Linked DNA regions of Aquabacterium sp. OR-4. The protein of the gene in region 1 interacts with the protein of each later gene in a pairwise test. Links are inferred from orthologs where the notes say so. Each region holds a gene or a part of one and is shown in the gene's direction. Other genes may lie near its edges.

The links. The genes of interacting proteins can lie anywhere in the genome.
Region 2: the proteins of ruvC (region 1) and ruvA interact in binary tests that used the Escherichia coli proteins (3 or more experiments, as listed by UniProt). The link is inferred for Aquabacterium sp. OR-4 from one-to-one orthologs.

Annotation. Positions count from the first base shown.
Region 1 is NZ_JAOCQD020000002.1:1,439,945-1,443,018, forward strand. What follows is about bases 32-3,030. They hold ruvC (crossover junction endodeoxyribonuclease RuvC), read left to right. Parts: upstream 32-1,256; coding sequence 1,257-1,805; downstream 1,806-3,030. Other genes in these bases: N4G63_RS18555 (lysophospholipid acyltransferase family protein), read left to right, coding at 32-286; N4G63_RS18560 (phosphatidate cytidylyltransferase), read left to right, coding at 283-1,260; N4G63_RS18570 (hypothetical protein), read right to left, coding at 1,995-2,201; N4G63_RS18575 (hypothetical protein), read right to left, coding at 2,212-2,397; lpxC (UDP-3-O-acyl-N-acetylglucosamine deacetylase), read right to left, coding at 2,449-3,030. In the rest of the region: more of N4G63_RS18555, read left to right, coding at 1-31; more of lpxC, read right to left, coding at 3,031-3,074.
Region 2 is NZ_JAOCQD020000001.1:857,134-860,039, forward strand. The notes cover bases 64-2,894. They hold ruvA (Holliday junction branch migration protein RuvA), read left to right. Parts: upstream 64-1,106; coding sequence 1,107-1,682; downstream 1,683-2,894. Other genes in these bases: N4G63_RS03525 (sensor histidine kinase), read left to right, coding at 64-376; N4G63_RS03530 (response regulator), read left to right, coding at 443-1,090; ruvB (Holliday junction branch migration DNA helicase RuvB), read left to right, coding at 1,830-2,891. Also shown: more of N4G63_RS03525, read left to right, coding at 1-63. UniProt on the Escherichia coli protein: The RuvA-RuvB-RuvC complex processes Holliday junction (HJ) DNA during genetic recombination and DNA repair.

The DNA of each region.
Region 1 (3,074 bases):
GCCGCAGCCGTTCAAGAGCGGGCTGTACCACCTGGCGCGGCAGTTTCCGCAGGTGCCGCTGGTGCCGGCCTGGATCGACAACGTGCAGCGCGTGATGCCCAAGGGCGAGGTCGTGCCGGTGCCCATCCTGTGCACGGTGAGTTTCGGCGCGCCGATCCAGCTGGCCACGGTGGACGGCCAGCCCGAGGACAAGGCGGCCTTCCTGGCACGCGCACGGCAGGCGGTGGTGGCCCTGCAGCCGGCCGGCCACGGCACCAGCGACGACCCGATGGCCCGCGCCACATGAGCTGGCTGCGCAGTCTGGATGCGCGCCAGCAGGTGGCGCTGCTGTTCGTGGTGCTGTTCGGCCTGCTGGCGCTGGCCAGCGCCGCCACCGCGATGCTGGCCCTGCGCGAGCGTGATGCGCAGCAGGCCGGGCGCTTTGCGCGCGCCCAGCGCGACCTGCGCGCGGTGTGGATCGGCGCGGTGGTGTTCTGGCTGGCCTGGGTGTCGGGGGCGGCCGGCGCCACGCTGCTGTTCGGCGTGATCTCGTTTCTGGCGCTGCGCGAATACATCACGCTGGTGGCCACCCGGCGCAGCGACCACCGCAGCCTGCTGCTGGCCTTCTTTGTGGTGCTGCCGCTGCAGTTCGCGCTGGTGGGCTGGCGGCGCTTCGACCTGTTCTCGGTGTTCATCCCGGTCTACATGTTCCTGGCCATCCCGGTGATCAGCGCGCTGGCCGGCGACCCCGAGCGCTTTCTCGAGCGCAACGCCAAGATCCAGTGGGGCATCACGGTGTGCGTCTACGGCCTGTCGCACGCCCCGGCGCTGCTGCTGCTGAACTTTCCGAAGCTGCCCGACCGCGGCGCGTTCCTGCTGTTTTTTCTGGTGATGGTGACCGCCGCCGCGCAACTGGCCCAGGAGGCCGCCAGCCGCCGCCTGCGGCGCCGGCCGGTGGCGCGCCACATCGACCGCAGCTTCTCGCTGCGCGCCTGGGGCAGCGGCGTGCTGGCCGGCGCGTTGCTGGGCGCCCTGCTGTTCTGGATCACGCCGTTCAAGCTGGGCCAGGCCCTGGTGATGGCCGCCATTGCCGGCGGCGCCGGCACGCTGGGCGACTTTGTGATGCGCGCGCTGAAGAAGGACGCCGGCGTGCGCTGGTGGGGCAACGAGAGCTCGGTCACCGGTGCGGTGGGCCTGCTCGACCGCGTGGCGCCGCTGTGTTTTGCCGCGCCGGTGTTCTTTCACTCCGTGCGCTGGTACTTCCAGCTTCAGCCTTCATGAGAATCCTGGGCATCGACCCCGGCCTGCAACGCACCGGCTTCGGCGTTGTCGACATCGACGGCAGCCAGCTCAGCTATGTGGCCAGCGGCACCATCAGCACCACCGAGGCCGACAAGGGCAACCTGCCGGCACGGCTGAAGCTGATCTTCGACGGCGTGTGCGAGGTGCGCCAGCGCTACCAACCGCAGTCGGCGTCGGTGGAGATCGTGTTCGTCAACGTCAACCCGCAGAGCACGCTGCTGCTGGGCCAGGCGCGCGGCGCGGCGCTGGCGGCGCTGGTATCGGGCGACCTGCCTGTTGCCGAGTACACCGCGCTGCAGATGAAAAAAGCCATCGTCGGCCACGGCCTGGCCAGCAAGGACCAGGTGCAGGCGATGGTGATGCGCCTGCTGCAGCTGCCCGGCCTGCCGGGCAAGGACGCGGCCGATGCGCTGGGCCTGGCCATCGTGCATGCGCATGCCGCGCGGCACCTGCTGGCCCTGGGCAGCGCGGGCGATCTGGCGCGGCGCAGCCAGAGCCAGTACCGGCGCGGACGGGCGGTGTAGCTGGGGCACCCGGCCCCGCGGGTACGCGGGGCCACCCGCCGTGCGGGTTGCCGGCCGGCTTCGGAGCGGCCGGGCGCCGGCCGGCTGGGGCACCCGGCCCCGCGGTTACACGGGGCCACCCGCCGTGCGGGTTGCGGGCCGGCTTCGGAGCGGCCGGGCGCCGGCCGGCTTGGGGCCGGGGCCTGCGCGCTACATCAGCGCGCGGATGCCCGCGAACACGCGGCCGAAGATCCAGATGTTGAAGGTGCCCAGCACCACCACCACGCACCAGCGGTAAAGCGCCTTGGCGCGCGCCAGCGGCACATGCTCGCCGGTGGTGACATGCAGCACGAAGAAGAAGGCCGTGGTGGCGGCCATGATGGCCAGCACGATGCCGGCAACCCAGAACAGAATCATGCGGCCGAGCCTACAACATCAGCGCCAGGCGCTCGAGGATCAGCACGCCGAAGAAGCCCAGCGCCGCGATCAATGACCACTTCAGCACCACGATGCCGCGCTGGCGCCAGCGCACGTCGCGCGTGCCGATGTACATGGCAAAGCACAGCAGGCTGGCAAACAGCAGCAGTCCGAAGACCAGTCGGAAAACAAGCATGGGCGCGATCTTGCCTGCAAATCGGCCGCGCGCCGTGGCGCGGCCGCGGCATCACCAGGCCGGCGCCAGCTCGGCCAGGCCCGGCGGGGCCAGCGCGGCGTCGTCGAAGCTGGCCCACTCCCAGGCCTCGGGCCGCTCGAACAGCGCCCGCAGCAGCAGGTTGTTGAGCGCGTGGCCGCTCTTGTAGGCCACGTAATGCGCCAGCATCGGGTGGCCGGCGTTGAACAGGTCGCCGATGGCGTCCAGGATCTTGTGCTTGGCGAACTCGTCGTCGTAGCGCAGGCCGTCGGCATTGAGCACGCGGCTGTCGTCGACCACGATGGCGTTGTCCATGCTGCCGCCCAGCGTGAGGCCGCGGCTGCGCATCAGCTCCACGTCTTTCGTGAAGCCGAAGGTGCGGGCGCGGGCGATGTCGCGCTTGTAGCGGCCCGAGCCCATGTCGAACACCACGCGCTGGCCGGTGGCATCGACCGCGGGGTGGTCGAAGTCGATCTCGAAGCTCAGCTTGAAGCCGTGGTACGGCTCGAGCCGCGCCCACATCAGGCGCTTGCCCTCGCCCTGGCGCACCTCCACCGTCTGCTTGACGCGGATGAAGCGCTTGGGCACCTTCTGCACCTCGACGCCGGCGCTTTGCAGCAGGTAGACGAAGCTGGCCGCCGAGCCGTCGAGGATGGGCA
Region 2 (2,906 bases), on another replicon or contig:
CACCCAGTCGGGCATCCAGGGTGAATGGAGCGCCCCCACCGACGACGAGACACCGCAGACGCTGTCGTCGCGCGCCTATGTGCAGACCACCCGCATCCTGCGCGAGGCCATCAGCAACATCATCAAGCACAGCGGCGCCTCGCAGTGCAGCGTGCGCTGCGCCATCGCCGACGGCGACTTCCAGCTGCTGATCCAGGACAACGGCCAGGGCATTCCGGTCGAACTGGACGGCCGGCTCGACAAGGGCCACGGCATGGCCAGCATGAAGGGCCGCGCCAAGCAGCTGCAGGGCCAGTGCCTGGTCGAGTCGAGCCCCGGCTATGGAACCGTGATACGCCTCACATTGCCGCTGGAGCGCCAGCTCGCGTCCGTGTGAACCCGCTGTTACGATGGGATTCCCGCCTGCGGGATCCCGTGTTGAGATGTTGCCGACGGACCCGTCATGAATCAGATCCTGCTGCTCGAAGACCTGCCTGAAATCCGCGCCTGGCTCAAGAGCCTGGTGCTGCAGGTGTTTCCTGCCGGGCGCATCACCGAATGCTCGCGCGTGCACGACGCGCTGCAGCAGGTGCAGCAGCTGCGCTTCGACCTCGCGCTGATCGACCTGGGCCTGCCCGATGGCAGCGACACCGATGTGGTGGCCCGCCTGCGCGACCTGCAGCCCGACGCGCAAAGCGTGGTGGTCACGATCCACGATGACGACGAGCACCTGTTCCCGGCCCTGCAGGCCGGCGCCTACGGCTACATCCTGAAGGAGCAGCCGCGCGAACTGATCACCGAGCAGCTGCAGCGCATCAGCCAGGGCGAGCCGCCGCTGTCGCCGTCGATCGCACGCAAGGTCATCAAGTACTTTGCCGCCCAGGCCAAGCCGCAGGCCAATGCCATGCCCGACGTGCAGCTCACCGAGCGCGAGAGCGAGGTGCTGCTGCGCGTGGCCAAGGGCTTCACGCTGCCCGAGATCGGCGTGCAGCTGGGCCTGAGCCGCCACACCATCGCCGACTACGTCAAGCAGATCTACCGCAAGCTCAACGTGAGTTCGCGCGCCGAGGCCGCGCTCGAAGCGCAGCGCCTGGGTCTGTTCAGGCGATAGGCCACAATCGCCGTCCATGATCGGACGGCTCAGCGGCACGCTGGCGGAGAAGGCTCCGCCCCAGGTACTCATCGATGTCAACGGTGTCGGCTACGAGGTCGACGTGCCGATGTCGAGCTTTTACAACCTGCCGCCGCTGGGCGAGCGCGTGGTGCTGCTCACGCACCAGGTGGTGCGCGAGGACGCGCAGCTGCTCTACGGCTTTCTCACGCATGAAGAGCGCGCGGCCTTTCGCCAGCTGATCCGCATCACCGGCGTCGGGCCCAAGATGGCGCTCAGCCTGCTGTCGGGCCTGAGCGTGGCCGAGCTCACCCAGGCCGTGGCCCAGCAGCAGGCCGGGCGGCTGGTTAAGGTGCCGGGCATCGGCAAGAAGACCGCCGAGCGCCTGCTGCTCGAGCTGAAGGGCAAGCTGGGCCCCGAGCTGGCCCTGGCCGGTGGCGCCGCGGCGGCCAGCGATGCCCAGGCCGACATCGTGCAGGCGCTGATCGCGCTGGGCTACAGCGAGAAGGAGGCCGGCGCCGTGCTCAAGACCCTGCCGCCCGACATTGGCGTGTCCGAGGGCATCAAGGCCGCGCTGAAGGCCTTGTCCTGACGCAGCGGCGCGCCCGCCATGACCGGTGCGCGCCGCCAGCCACCTGAGCGGCCGGCCGCCAGCCGTCTGTACGGCCGGCCTCCAGCCGCCTGAGGCGACCCGGCGCGGGCTGGGGTCAGGGCGGGTGGTTTGAGCCACAATGACTGGATGGGCATCCAGACCGACGACTTTGCCGCACCGCCCGCACCGCGCGTGGTGAGTGCCAGCCGCGCCTCGCCGCAGGAAGAAGCGCTGGAGCGCGCGCTGCGGCCCAAGCTGCTGCAGGAGTACATCGGCCAGGCCAAGGCGCGCGAGCAGCTCGAGATCTTCATCGGCGCGGCGCGCAAGCGCGAGGAGGCGCTCGACCACGTGCTGCTGTTCGGCCCGCCGGGCCTGGGCAAGACCACGCTGAGCCACATCATCGCCGCCGAACTGGGCGTGAACCTGCGCCAGACCAGCGGCCCGGTGCTCGAGAAGCCCAAGGACCTGGCCGCGCTGCTGACCAACCTCGAGAAGAACGATGTGCTCTTCATCGACGAGATCCACCGGCTCTCACCGGTGGTCGAGGAGATCCTGTACCCGGCGCTCGAGGACTACCAGATCGACATCATGATCGGCGAGGGCCCGGCCGCGCGCAGCATCAAGCTCGATCTGCAGCCCTTCACGCTGGTGGGCGCCACCACGCGCGCGGGCATGCTCACCAACCCGCTGCGCGACCGTTTCGGCATCGTCGCGCGGCTCGAGTTCTACACGCCGGCCGAGCTGGGCACCATCGTCAAGCGCTCGGCCGGCCTGCTCAGCGTGCCGATCCAGGCCGAGGGCGCGTTCGAGATCGCACGCCGTTCGCGCGGTACGCCGCGCATCGCCAACCGGTTGCTGCGCCGGGTGCGCGACTACGCCGAGGTCAAGGGCGACGGCGTCATCACGCGCCAGATCGCCGACCTGGCGCTGAAGATGCTGGATGTCGACCCCGAGGGTTTCGACCTGATGGACCGCAAGTTTCTCGAGGCCGTGGTGCACCGCTTCGACGGTGGCCCGGTGGGCCTGGACAACGTGGCTGCCGCCATCGGCGAGGAGCCCGGCACCATCGAGGACGTGATCGAGCCCTACCTGATCCAGCAGGGCTTTCTGCAGCGCACGCCGCGCGGCCGCGTGGCCACACTGGCCGCCTACCGCCACCTGGGCGTGGCGCCGCCGCAATCGGCCGGCGGGCTGTTCGACGCCGGCTGATCGAGCAGCGCAGGG